3 regions of the Pantoea sp. C1E2 genome follow, and region 1 is predicted to be linked to each of the others. Evidence: predicted binding sites of a transcription regulator. Region 1 holds the regulator's gene; each other region holds the start of a gene.
What was found. The regulator CRP, encoded in region 1, controls carbon source genes, mostly activating them, when cyclic AMP is high. The targets are predictions, from matches to a motif close to ATGTGANNNNNNTCACAT.
Positions count from the first base shown of each region.

Region 2: a site for CRP is predicted at 1,704-1,721, ahead of yrbN (protein YrbN). Genes of this name have one in related genera too.
Region 3: a site for CRP is predicted at 2,192-2,209, ahead of ACXI0A_RS15820 (NupC/NupG family nucleoside CNT transporter). Genes of this name have one in related genera too.

Region 1 covers NZ_JBSZHT010000002.1:4,178,262-4,182,540, forward strand. Annotated here, with positions in the region: gene ACXI0A_RS19940 (hydrolase) at 1-121, shown strand, start outside; gene ACXI0A_RS19945 (YheU family protein) at 124-342, shown strand; gene ACXI0A_RS19950 (phosphoribulokinase) at 404-1,273, shown strand; gene ACXI0A_RS19955 (OsmC family protein) at 1,317-1,721, opposite strand; gene crp (cAMP-activated global transcriptional regulator CRP) at 2,025-2,657, shown strand; gene ACXI0A_RS19965 (YccS/YhfK family putative transporter) at 2,716-4,279, shown strand, end outside.
Region 2 covers NZ_JBSZHT010000002.1:838,801-843,079, reverse strand. Annotated here, with positions in the region: gene ACXI0A_RS04080 (DEAD/DEAH family ATP-dependent RNA helicase) at 1-1,624, opposite strand, end outside; gene yrbN (protein YrbN) at 1,641-1,697, opposite strand; gene nlpI (lipoprotein NlpI) at 1,801-2,685, opposite strand; gene pnp (polyribonucleotide nucleotidyltransferase) at 2,815-4,279, opposite strand, start outside.
Region 3 covers NZ_JBSZHT010000002.1:3,306,395-3,310,673, reverse strand. Annotated here, with positions in the region: gene ACXI0A_RS15825 (LLM class flavin-dependent oxidoreductase) at 1-744, opposite strand, end outside; gene ACXI0A_RS15820 (NupC/NupG family nucleoside CNT transporter) at 937-2,127, opposite strand; gene ACXI0A_RS15815 (Nramp family divalent metal transporter) at 2,497-3,738, shown strand; gene ACXI0A_RS15810 (DUF2502 domain-containing protein) at 3,787-4,143, opposite strand.

The DNA of each region.
Region 1 (4,279 bases):
TGAATATCAGCTGACGCAAAAAGGCGGTCACGTTGGCTTTGTCGGCGGTACGTTAATGAAGCCAAAAATGTGGCTGGAACAACGTGTGCCTGACTGGCTCTCAACTTATCTGGATGTGTGATCGTGATTATTCCCTGGCAAGAACTTGAAGTCGCAACGCTTGAAAACCTGATTGAAACCTTCGTGCTGCGCGAAGGCACCGACTACGGTGAGCAGGAGCGCAGCCTGGAACAGAAAGTGGCCGACGTGCGCCGCCAGCTGGAACGCGGGGACGTCGTTCTGGTGTGGTCGGAACTGCATGAATCCGTCAACATTATGCCGAAAGGCGAATTTCGCGGTTAATGCACCGCACGATAATTCGTGGTAACAATGCTCATCGCCCGACCTCACAGGGAGTTCTGTTATGTCAGCCAGGCATCCAATCATTGCCGTGACCGGTTCAAGCGGTGCCGGTACTACCACCACCAGCGTTGCCTTCCGTAAAATATTTCAGCAGCTGGATTTGCACGCTGCGGAGCTGGAAGGTGACAGCTTCCATCGCTATACCCGTCCCGAAATGGACATGGCGATCCGTAAAGCGCGCGATCTGGGCCGCCATATCAGCTATTTCGGCCCGGAAGCCAACGACTTCGGTCTGTTAGAACACACCTTCAAGCATTACGGACAAACCGGGTTAGGTGAATCGCGCAAATATCTGCACACCTATGATGAAGCTGTGCCCTGGAATCAGGTGCCCGGCACCTTCACGCCCTGGCAGCCGTTGCCGGAAAACACCGATGTGTTGTTCTATGAAGGACTGCATGGCGGCGTCGTCACGCAGCAGCAGAACGTGGCGGAGCATGTCGATCTGTTGGTCGGTGTGGTGCCGATCGTCAACCTGGAGTGGATTCAAAAGCTGGTGCGCGACACCGGCGAGCGAGGCCATTCGCGCGAAGCGGTGATGGATTCGGTGGTGCGTTCGATGGAGGATTACATCAACTTCATCACGCCGCAGTTCTCACGCACCCATATCAACTTCCAGCGCGTGCCGACCGTTGACACCTCCAACCCGTTTGCCGCACGTGAAATCCCTTCGCTCGATGAAAGTTTTGTGGTGATTCACTTCCGTGGACTGGAAGGCATTGCTTACCCTTATCTGCTGGCGATGATCCAGGGCTCGTTCATTTCACATATGAACACGTTGGTGGTGCCGGGCGGTAAAATGGGTCTGGCGATGGAGTTAATCATGACGCCACTGGTGCAGCGGCTGATTGAAGGTAAACGGATTGAATAATCCAGAAATTCTGTAGCGGCGGCCGTTTGGCCGCCCGCTGATGCTATCGCTCAATCACTTCGTAACTGTGCGTCATTTTCACACTATTGCCGAGCATGATCGCCACCGAGCAATACTTCTCCGCCGACAGATCGACAGCCCGCGCGACCGCTTTATCGCTTAGCGCCTTGCCGCTAACGATAAAATGCAGGTTGATTTGCGTGAAAATACGTGGCGCTTCTTCACGGCGCTCGGAGGTGAGTTTCACCTCGCAGTCAGCCACGTCATTTCGACCCTTTTGCAGGATCGACACCACGTCAATCGCGCTACAGCCGCCAGCTGCCATCAAAACCATCTCCATCGGGCTCGGCGCTTTGTCGCCCGAGTTACCGTCCATTAATACCTGATGGCCTGATGAGGATTCTCCGAGAAAGGTCAGCCCTTCCACCCATTTCACTCGTGCCTGCATTATTCTTTCTCCTGAAGTGGCGGTTTTGCCGCCAGAGTACGCTTTCACTTGATAAACAGCAATCCAGACACATCTGCCCTTTGCTGAAGCGAGACAACAGAAGACAGCTTGCAAAAGCTGTGCTACAAACAGTGCTGAAAATATTTTCGTCATAACAGACGAAGGCGGGAAGAATCAAAAGCGTAGCTTAAGAATCACCCGGAAATAATTTTCCTTTACTGGAAGCGCTCTACGATTACACCGCCTGACAGGGAAAACTGCCCCCTGTATTTTGGGCACGATTACAACAGAGGATAATAGCGAATGGTTCTCGGCAAACCGCAAACAGACCCTACACTCGAATGGTTCCTGTCCCATTGCCATATTCACAAATATCCGTCCAAAAGCACACTCATCCATCAGGGTGAGAAAGCGGAAACGCTGTACTACATCGTGAAAGGTTCCGTCGCGGTACTGATCAAAGATGAAGAAGGCAAAGAGATGATCCTCTCCTACCTCAATCAGGGAGATTTCATCGGCGAACTCGGCCTGTTTGAAGAAGGTCAGGAACGTAGTGCCTGGGTACGTGCGAAAAGTGCCTGCGAAGTGGCTGAAATTTCCTACAAAAAATTCCGTCAGCTGATTCAGGTAAACCCGGATATTTTAATGCGACTCTCGTCGCAAATGGCGCGTCGTCTGCAAGTCACCTCCGAAAAAGTGGGCAACCTTGCCTTCCTCGATGTGACGGGCCGTATCGCGCAAACGCTGCTTAATCTGGCTAAACAACCAGATGCGATGACTCACCCGGACGGGATGCAAATCAAAATCACCCGTCAGGAGATTGGTCAAATCGTGGGTTGCTCACGCGAAACCGTGGGTCGTATCCTGAAAATGCTGGAAGATCAGAACCTGATCTCCGCACACGGTAAAACCATCGTCGTCTACGGCACCCGCTAATTTCTTATCACCCACGGCGTGATGGCAACATCGCGCCGTTTTTGTTTGCGATGAGCTGATGTGGCGCCGAATCATCTATCATCCTGAGGTCAACTACGCACTGCGGCAAACGCTGGTGCTGTGCCTGCCTGTGGCTCTTGGCTGGCTGTTTGGCGATCTGCAAAAAGGCCTGCTGTTCTCCTTAGTGCCTGCCTGCTGCAACATGGCGGGTCTCGATACCCCGCATAAACGCTTCTTCAAACGCCTGATTGTCGGCGGCTCCCTGTTTGCCACCGCCAGCTTTTTGATCCAATTTCTCACCAGTGACGCGATTCCTTTACCGCTGATCCTATTCGTGCTGCCGCTGCTGATAGGCGTGACCGGCGAAATCAGCCCACTGCACGGTCGCTTGCTGCCCGCCACACTGATTGCCGCCATCTTTAGCCTCAGCCTGGTTGGACGCATGCCCATGTGGGTGCCGCCGCTACTGTATATCGGTGGCACGCTATGGTACGGCCTGTTTAACTGGTTCTGGTTCTGGCTGTGGAAAGAGCAGCCGATGCGTGAAACCCTTAGCCTGCTGTATCGGGAATTGGCGGATTACTGCGATGCCAAATATACCCTGCTGACGCAGCTCACCGATCCGGAAAAGGCATTACCACCGCTGCTGGCACGCCAGCAAAAAGCCGTTGATCTGATCACCACCTGTTATCAGCAAATGCATATGCTGTCGGCCAGTCGTGATAACAGCCACAAACGCCTGACGCGCGCGTTCCAGGTGGCGCTGGATTTGCAGGAACACATCTCGGTGAGCCTGCACCAGCCGGAAGAGGTGCAGAAGCTGGTGGAACAGAGTCACGCCGAAGCGGTGATCCGCTGGAATGCGAAAACTATCTCTGCGCGCCTGCGTCTGCTGGCCGATGCCATTCTCTATCATCAGTTGCCCGATCGTTTTCACATGGAGAAGCAGCTCGGTGCGCTGGAGAAGATTGCGCGTCAAAACCCCGATAATCCGGTGGGTAACTTCTGCTATTACCACTTCAGCCGTATCGCTCGCGTGCTGCGCACCCAGAAGCCGTTGTACACCCGTGACCTGATGGCCGATCGCCAGCGCCGTTTGCCGCTGTTTCCGGCGCTGCGCAGCTATCTGTCGCTGAAATCCGCCGCATTGCGCACCGCCGCGCGTATCTCGGTGATGCTGATGTTTGGCAGTGCGCTGGCGCTGTTCTTCAATATTCCCAAGCCCTACTGGATTCTGATGACCATTATGTTCGTCAGCCAGAATGGCTACAGCGCCACACGGGTACGCATTCAGCACCGTGCGTTGGGCACCTTTGCCGGATTGCTGATCGCGGCCGGTTCGCTGCAGCTGGCGGTGCCCGAATCGATCACCTTGCTGTTTATGCTGGCCATCACCCTCGCCAGCTATCTGGTGACGCGCAAGTATTACGGCTGGTCGATGATTGGCTTTACCGTGACGGCAGTGTATTCGCTGCAGCTGCTGTCGCTGAACGGCGCGCAGTTCCTGTTACCGCGCATGATGGACACACTGATGGGCTGCCTGATCGCCTTTGCCGGCATGATTTGGCTATGGCCGCAGTGGCAGAGTGGCTTGCTGCGCAGCAACGCACATGATGCACTGG
Region 2 (4,279 bases), 3.3 Mb from region 1:
TACCTTTAGGCAGCTCGATAGTTGAGTGAGTACCAAACAGCTTGATGTTACCAATGTAACGGCTGCTGATGTCGCCTTCGTTAGCGATCGCGCCAACGATGTGACGAACTTCAACACCATCATCACGGCCCACTTCAATGCGGTACAGCTGCATTTCGCCAACGTCACGACGTTCACGACGTGGAGCGCCATCACGGCTTTCGCCACGGTCACCACGGTTTTCGCGCGGACCACGTGAATCGCGTGAGTCGCGTGAATCACGACGATCATCACGGTCGCGGAATTCACGACGTGCTGGACGCGGTGCTTCTGGTGGCAGAATCAGTGGACGTTCGCCCTGTGCCATTTTCAGCAGTGCTGCGGCCAGAGTTTCGATATCCAGATCTTCGCCCGGCTGCATTTTGCTCAGCAGTGCGCGGTACATGTCCAGATCGCTGCTTTCCAGCTGCTGCTGTACTTTCGCGGCGAACTTAGCCAGACGACGCTCACCCAGCAGTTCTGCATTAGGCAGCTCAACTTCTGGAATGGTCAGCTTCATGGTGCGTTCAATATTACGCAGCAGACGACGCTCGCGGTTCTCAACGAACAGCAGTGCGCGGCCAGCACGACCTGCACGACCGGTACGGCCGATACGGTGAACGTAAGACTCAGCATCCATTGGGATGTCATAGTTAACAACCAGGCTGATACGCTCAACGTCCAGACCACGTGCGGCAACGTCGGTGGCGATCAGGATGTCAAGACGACCATCTTTCAGGCGCTCCAGCGTCTGCTCACGCAGTGCCTGGTTCATGTCACCGTTCAGTGCTGCGCTGTTGTAACCGCTGCGCTCAAGCGCTTCAGCCACTTCCAGCGTTGCATTTTTGGTACGCACGAAGATGATAGCGGCATCAAAGTCTTCTGCTTCCAGGAAACGCACCAGTGCGTCAGTTTTACGGCCGTAAGCGGTCCAGTAAGACTGAGAGATATCAGGACGCGTAGTCATGCTTGACTGAATGCGCACTTCCTGAGGATCTTTCATGAAGCGTTTAGTAATGCGACGAATCGCTTCTGGCATGGTAGCTGAGAACAGCGCGGTCTGATGACCGTCTGGGATCTGCGCCATGATGGTTTCAACGTCTTCGATGAAGCCCATACGCAGCATTTCATCAGCTTCGTCCAGCACCAGGCCGCGCAGGTTAGACAGATCTAACGTGCCGCGTTTCAGGTGGTCGAGCAAACGGCCAGGCGTACCCACAACAACCTGTGGTCCCTGACGCAGAGCGCGCAGCTGTACGTCATAACGCTGGCCGCCGTACAGGGCAACCACATTCACGCCACGCATGTGTTTAGAGAATTCAGTCATGGCTTCAGCAACCTGAACAGCCAGTTCGCGGGTTGGAGCCAGCACCAGGATTTGCGGTGCTTTAACGGTTGGATCAATGTTGTGCAGCAGCGGCAGAGAGAACGCTGCAGTTTTACCACTACCGGTCTGCGCCATACCTAACACGTCACGGCCCGCCAGCAGGTGAGGAATACACTCAGCCTGGATTGGGGATGGCTTCACGTAGCCCATGCCGTTCAGTGATTCAAGGATGTCGGCGTTCAGGCCAAGTTCGGAAAAAGTGGTTTGAATATCAGTCATGTAGTACACGTGCCTCTTAGATTGCGGCGGCCAGTCTACATAACTCGTCGTGAAAACTTTCAGTCATTTTCATCAAAAAGTGTGAACCGGCTCAAATTAGAAGTTTTGACGAACAGAAAAGCCCTCACCTTGAAGATGATGACTTTACAAGTATTCAGGCAATAAAAGTTCGTCAGCTATTGCTGGTCAGATTCTGATAAATCGTCTTGTGTCTGGCCGAGTTGCGCCAGTTCCAACAATGCGTATCGGTGCTCAACAAAGTTGTTAACGTTGTTGGCCACCGCCAGTTTGAACAACGCTTTCGCGTCGTCCTTCTCCCCCAGACTTAGGTAGTACTTACCTAAATAGAAGTTGGTTTCACTGAGATGTTCAGCGAGCGAGGTGTTATCCGTTGCGTCCGCCTTGAGACGTTCCATCAGCGTTTTTTCACTGATGTCGCCAAGGTAGAACTCGACAATATTCCATCCCCATTGGTCCCGGACCGCTTTGTCATGTCGCTGTCTCAGCGTGACTTTGGCCTTGTCGGCGTCCATATCGCTTTCAACGAGATAGAGCCAAAGGCTGCGGAAAGGATCGTTAGGATCGTCTTGATAAAACGCCAGCAGATCATCTTGCGCTAACTTGTATCGACCGCCGTAATAGAGGGCGATACCACGGTTTAAATGCGCATAGTTGTAAGTTGGATCAAGCTCAAGTACAGAATCAAACGCTTCATAGGCAGCATCAAAATTGCCTGCCTGCGTTAAATATATACCAAGGTAGTTAAACACCTCAGGCATATCTGGTCTTATAGACAGCGCTTGCGAAAAATCGTTCCGCGCTAATGCCCTCAGACCCAAACTATCATACAACACTCCGCGCTCATATAATAGCTGTGCGCGTTCATCATCGGTCAGGGCACGACTGGCAAGAATTTGTTCCATTCGCGCCAGGATCACCTCTTGCTGCAGTGTGGGCTGCAAAGGTACTGCCAGAACTTCGTTCTTACGCCAATTGGAGTTGCTGCATCCTGCCAGCGTGATAGCTGTCGCAACAAAACACCAGCGCAAAAAAGGCTTCATTTCCCACTCCCGAATACAAACATTGGGATAACCATCCTGTCATCCGCCTGCTGTGCACAAGGATTCCCGCCCTCGCGATGATCCAAACACCTCTCCCCAACTTGCAGGGAGAGGCCAATCAGTAAACGCTTACTCGGCGTCAGATGCATTCGTTGCAGCAGGGGTTTCTTCCACTGGTTTCTGCTCTGTCGCTTCTTTGATGCTCAGGCGTACGCGGCCCTGACGGTCCACTTCCATGACTTTCACTGGAACTTCCTGACCCATCTGCAGATAGTCGGTCACTTTCTCTACGCGCTTATCAGCGATCTGAGAAATATGAACCAGACCTTCTTTACCGCCGCCGATTGCCACGAAGGCACCGAAATCAACGATACGCGTTACTTTACCTGAGTAGATACGGCCCACTTCGATTTCAGCAGTGATCTCTTCGATACGACGAATCGCTTCTTTGGCTTTGTTGCCGTCGGTTGCTGCGATCTTCACGGTGCCATCATCTTCGATTTCGATGGTGGTGCCGGTTTCTTCGGTCAGCGCACGGATAACAGAACCGCCTTTACCGATAACATCTTTGATCTTGTCCGAGCTGATCTTGATGGTATAGATACGTGGTGCGAACTCAGAGATTTCCTGACGTGGGGTGCTGATAGCCTGCTCCATCACGCTCAGGATGTGCAGACGCGCGCCCTTAGCCTGATTCAGTGCAACCTGCATGATCTCACGGGTGATACCTTCAATTTTGATATCCATCTGCAGTGCAGTGATACCGTCGCGGCTACCGGCCACTTTGAAGTCCATATCGCCGAGGTGATCTTCATCGCCCAGGATGTCAGACAGAACCACAAAGTTCTCGTCTTCTTTAACCAGACCCATCGCAATACCGGCTACGGCTGCTTTGATCGGAACGCCTGCGTCCATCAGTGCCAGAGAAGCACCACAGACAGAAGCCATAGAAGAAGAACCGTTTGATTCGGTGATTTCTGACACCACACGAATGGTGTATGGGAAATCTTCCTGCTTAGGCATCACTGCCAGCACACCGCGCTTCGCCAGACGACCATGACCAATCTCACGACGCTTAGGTGAGCCAACCATGCCGGTCTCGCCCACTGAGTATGGAGGGAAGTTGTAGTGGAACAGGAAGCTATCAGTACGCTCGCCCATCAGCTCATCCAGGTTCTGCGCGTCACGTGCGGTACCCAGTGTTGCGGTAACCAGTGCCTGCGTTTCACCACGGGTGAACAGAGAAGAACCGTGAGTACGTGGCAGCACGCCAGTACGCACATCCAGACCACGGATCATGTCTTTTTCGCGACCATCGATACGTGGCTCGCCACGGATGATACGGCTACGCACGACGCTCTTCTCGAGATCGTGAACGATGTCAGCGATTTCGCCAGCATCTAATGATTCATCTTCAGCCTGCAGTGCAGCGATGGTGGCATCTTTAACTACGCCAACCTGAGTGTAACGCTCTTGCTTATCAGTGATGCGGTAAGCATCAGCGATACCGGCTTCTGCCAGTGCAGCAACACGTGCAATCAATGCATCGTTTGCTGGCTCTGGCTGCCAATCCCAGCGTGGTTTGCCCGCTTCA
Region 3 (4,279 bases), 870 kb from region 1:
GGCCAGTCCGCGGATATGCTCGGCGCGCTCCCAGGCTTCTTTCTCGGTTTTACCGATGATGGGACGGAACGAGATATTGAAGTCGATTTCACGTCCCTGCTGCGCCGCCGCCGCTCGCACGCTGCGCACCGTCTCTTCTGCGCCTTTCAATGGCTCACCCCACAGGGCAAACACATCGGCGTGACGTGCTGCGACATCAATCGCTTCCTGTGACGATCCGCCAAAGTACACCGGCAGTTTTTTCTGCACGGGCTTGATGGCAGAAAACGCCTGCTCAGCCTGGTAAAAGTGTCCCTTATGATCATAAGGCTGGCTCGACTCCAGACTCTGCTTCAGCACAGCAAGAAACTCATCGCTGCGAGCATAGCGTTCGGCTTTATTCAGGAAGTCACCATCACGACGCTGTTCGACATCACTACCGCCGCTGATGATATGTACCGCCAGACGACCATCGGTCAGTTGATCCAACGTTGCCAGCTTACGTGCGGCCAGTGTCGGTGCGACAAAACCCGGACGGTGTGCCAGCAGGAATTTCAGTGTTGAGGTGTGTGCCGCGGCATGTGCGGTGACCAGAAAACCGTCGGGTTGATCGGACCAATAACCCACCAGAATGCGGTCGAATCCGGCTTCTTCATGGGCGCGGGCAAATCGCGCGATGTAGTCTTTATCGAATAGCGGCCCGCTAGCGGGAATGATCTCTGAAGCCAGACGGTGGCCAATCATGCCAAGAAATTGAATGCTCATACGATTCTCCAGATGTGACGTTATGGAGAAAAGCTACGGGCGCAGGTATCCGCGAAGGAAATTCAATATTGTGCAAAGGTTTTGCGTTTAGCGGGGAAGTGGCGATTGGCGGGGATAAGCAGGAATCAAAGCGAGATAGAACAGAAAAATATAATTAAGAAGAGAAGGGCGAGCCGCAGCTCGCCCTCATCATCAGAAGGCCAGAACCAGACCGGCGATAGCGGCAGAGAGCACGCTCACCAGGGTTGAACCGTACAGCAGTTTCAGGCCGAAGCGAGAAACCACGTTACCCTGTTCTTCGTTCAAACCTTTAATCGCACCCGCCACAATCCCAATAGAAGAGAAGTTAGCGAACGAGACGAGGAACACAGACAGGATACCTTCCGCATGTGGAGAGAGCTGACCGGCAATTTTCTGCAGATCCATCATCGCCACAAATTCGTTAGACACCAGTTTGGTTGCCATGATGCTGCCCACCTGCAGTGCTTCGCTGGACGGCACGCCCATCACCCACGCAAACGGGTAGAACACATAACCCAGCACACCCTGGAAGCTGATGCCGAAGATCAGGTCAAACAGTGCGTTCAATCCAGAAATCAGTGCGATAAAACCAATCAGCATCGCAGCAACGATGATCGCCACTTTGAAACCAGCAAGGATATATTCGCCCAACATTTCGAAGAAGCTCTGACCTTTATGCAAATCCTGCAACTGCAGATCTTCTTCGTTGTCGACACGGTACGGGTTGATCAGTGACAACACGATAAAGGTACTGAACATGTTCAGCACCAGTGCAGCAACCACATACTTCGGTTGCAGCATAGTCATGTAGGCGCCCACGATGGACATGGAAACCGTCGACATCGCCGTTGCAGCCATGGTGTACATGCGACGCTGCGACATTTTGCCGAGGATATCTTTATACGCGATAAAGTTTTCTGACTGTCCCAAAATCAGAGAGCTTACGGCGTTAAAGGATTCCAGTTTGCCCATACCGTTCACTTTTGACAGCACGGTACCGATGCCGCGGATAACCCATGGCAGGATACGGAAATGCTGCAAAATACCGATCAGCGCGGAGATGAACACGATCGGGCACAGAACATTAAGGAAGAAGAACGCCAGGCCTTTGTCGTTCATGTTGCCAAACACGAAGTTAGTCCCTTCAGCGGCATACTTGAGCAGATGGTCAAACACCCCCGCAAACCCTTTGACGAAGCCGAGGCCCGCTTCTGAGTTGAGGAAGAACCATGCCAGCAGAACTTCAATCACCAGAAGCTGGACGATATAGCGAATACGAATGCTTTTACGATCGTGACTGACCAGTAAGGCCAGTGCGGCTACCACCACTAATGCCAAAAGAAAGTGCAAAATATGGGACATGTCGGCTCCAAATTTGAGGAGGGTTGTATTTTGTTGCGTATTCTATGTAACGCGTTACTTAAAAACGAGATCAAAACCACATTATAAGTATTCGGTATCGACAAATTTCTAAGAATAGTCTCACCGCTCACAACCTCTTCACAAACCCTTCACAAGAAATATCCACAAAAACATTGTCTATAAAATAACCCGAGAGTAGAGTGATTCCTGTTGCAAACATTTTGGCAAGAACTGGCTTTACCGCAAGGTATAGCAATGGCTATACTTCATAGCACCATCTATTATTACGATAACTATAATCAATTTTCACTTGCCTTGAGCGCCCGTTAGTCTGCAAGGGTCAACAAGCGTTAGGACAGGGTCCACACTATGTCAGAAAGTCGCACCGCTGAGCGCGCCGCTCGCGGAGCCAGAAAAATCAAGCTCGCGCTGCTTGGCCCTGCCTTCATCGCGGCGATTGGTTATATCGATCCCGGTAACTTCGCCACCAACATTCAGGCCGGTGCGGCCTACGGCTATAAACTGCTGTGGGTGGTAGTCTGGGCCAACATCATGGCAATGATGATTCAGCTGATGTCGGCCAAACTCGGCATTGCCACTGGCAAAAATCTTGCCGAACATATTCGCGATCGTTTTCCGCGCCCGGCGGTGTGGTTCTATTGGGTGCAGGCGGAAATCATCGCCATGGCCACAGACCTCGCTGAATTTATCGGTGCGGCACTCGGCTTTAAATTATTGCTGGGGATTTCGCTACTGCAAGGTGCGGTGCTTACCGGTGTGGCGACCTACCTGATTTTGATGTTGCAAAGCCGGGGGCAGAAGCCGCTGGAGCTGGTGATTGGCGGCCTGCTGCTGTTCGTCGCGGCCGCTTATATTGTTGAGCTGTTTTTCTCTCAGCCAAAGGTCAGTGAACTGGTCACCGGCATGGCGCTGCCTTCGCTGCCCACCTCTGACGCCGTTTTCCTCGCCGCCGGTGTGCTGGGTGCCACCATCATGCCACATGTGATTTATCTGCATTCGGCGCTAACACAGCACGGCAACATTGGCAGCAAAGCGGATCGCTACTCATCGACCAAACTGGATGTGGCGATTGCCATGACCATCGCGGGCTTCGTCAATCTGGCGATGATGGCCACCGCCGCGGCCGCTTTCCACTTTAGCGGCCACACCAGTATTGTGGACCTCGACCAGGCCTATCTGACGCTGCAACCGCTGCTTGGCCATGCCGCTGCTATCGTGTTTGGTTTGAGCCTTGTCGCGGCGGGCTTGTCATCTACCGTGGTGGGTACGCTGGCAGGGCAGGTGGTGATGCAGGGCTTTATTCGCTTCCACATTCCGCTTTGGCTGCGTCGCACCATCACCATGTTGCCTTCCTTTATCGTGATCTGGGCGGGATGGGATCCAACGCGCATTCTGGTGATGAGCCAGGTGCTGCTGAGCTTCGGTATCGCGCTGGCGCTGATTCCGCTGCTGGCTTTCACCGGCAATCGCGAGTTGATGGGCGATGAGATGGTCAATTCTCGCCTGATGCAAAATGCCGGACGCTTAATTGTGGTGCTGGTAGTGGCGTTAAATCTTTATCTGCTGGTGGGCGAAGCGCTCGGCTGGTAACGCATCGAGAAAACAAAAAATCCCGGCTCAGCAGCCGGGATTTTTTTATCAATGATGATGGTGGTCGTGATGGTCACGGCGATCATCATGGCGATGATCGTGACGCCAATGTTCACGGCGCTCCCGCTCATGCCAGCGGCGTTCACGCTCACGTTCGTAAGCCTGATGACGACGCCACTCTTCGTGACGCCACCAGCGGTGATCGTTATAGCGATAACGGTCGTTCCACCAGCGTGGCTCACGCCAATGTCCGCCATCCCAATAGTAACCACGACGATCGCGATCGCCGAGATGCAGCGTGACACCCGGTGCTAATGTCAGCGTGGCGCTGTTGGCTTCTGCTGTGTGCATCGCCAGGGGTGAAAGTGTTGCCAGCAAGGCGGCAAACAAAATTGCACGTTTCATAACTTCTCCTTTTCAGTGGCTTATCACTGCCACCGTTGCGCTAGTGTGCCACATCGGTCCAGTGTTGCCTTGAGAGTGAGTCTGAAAAGGTTGCGGGAAATCTGAATTGAGAATTTTCTGCTGCGGAAAACACCCG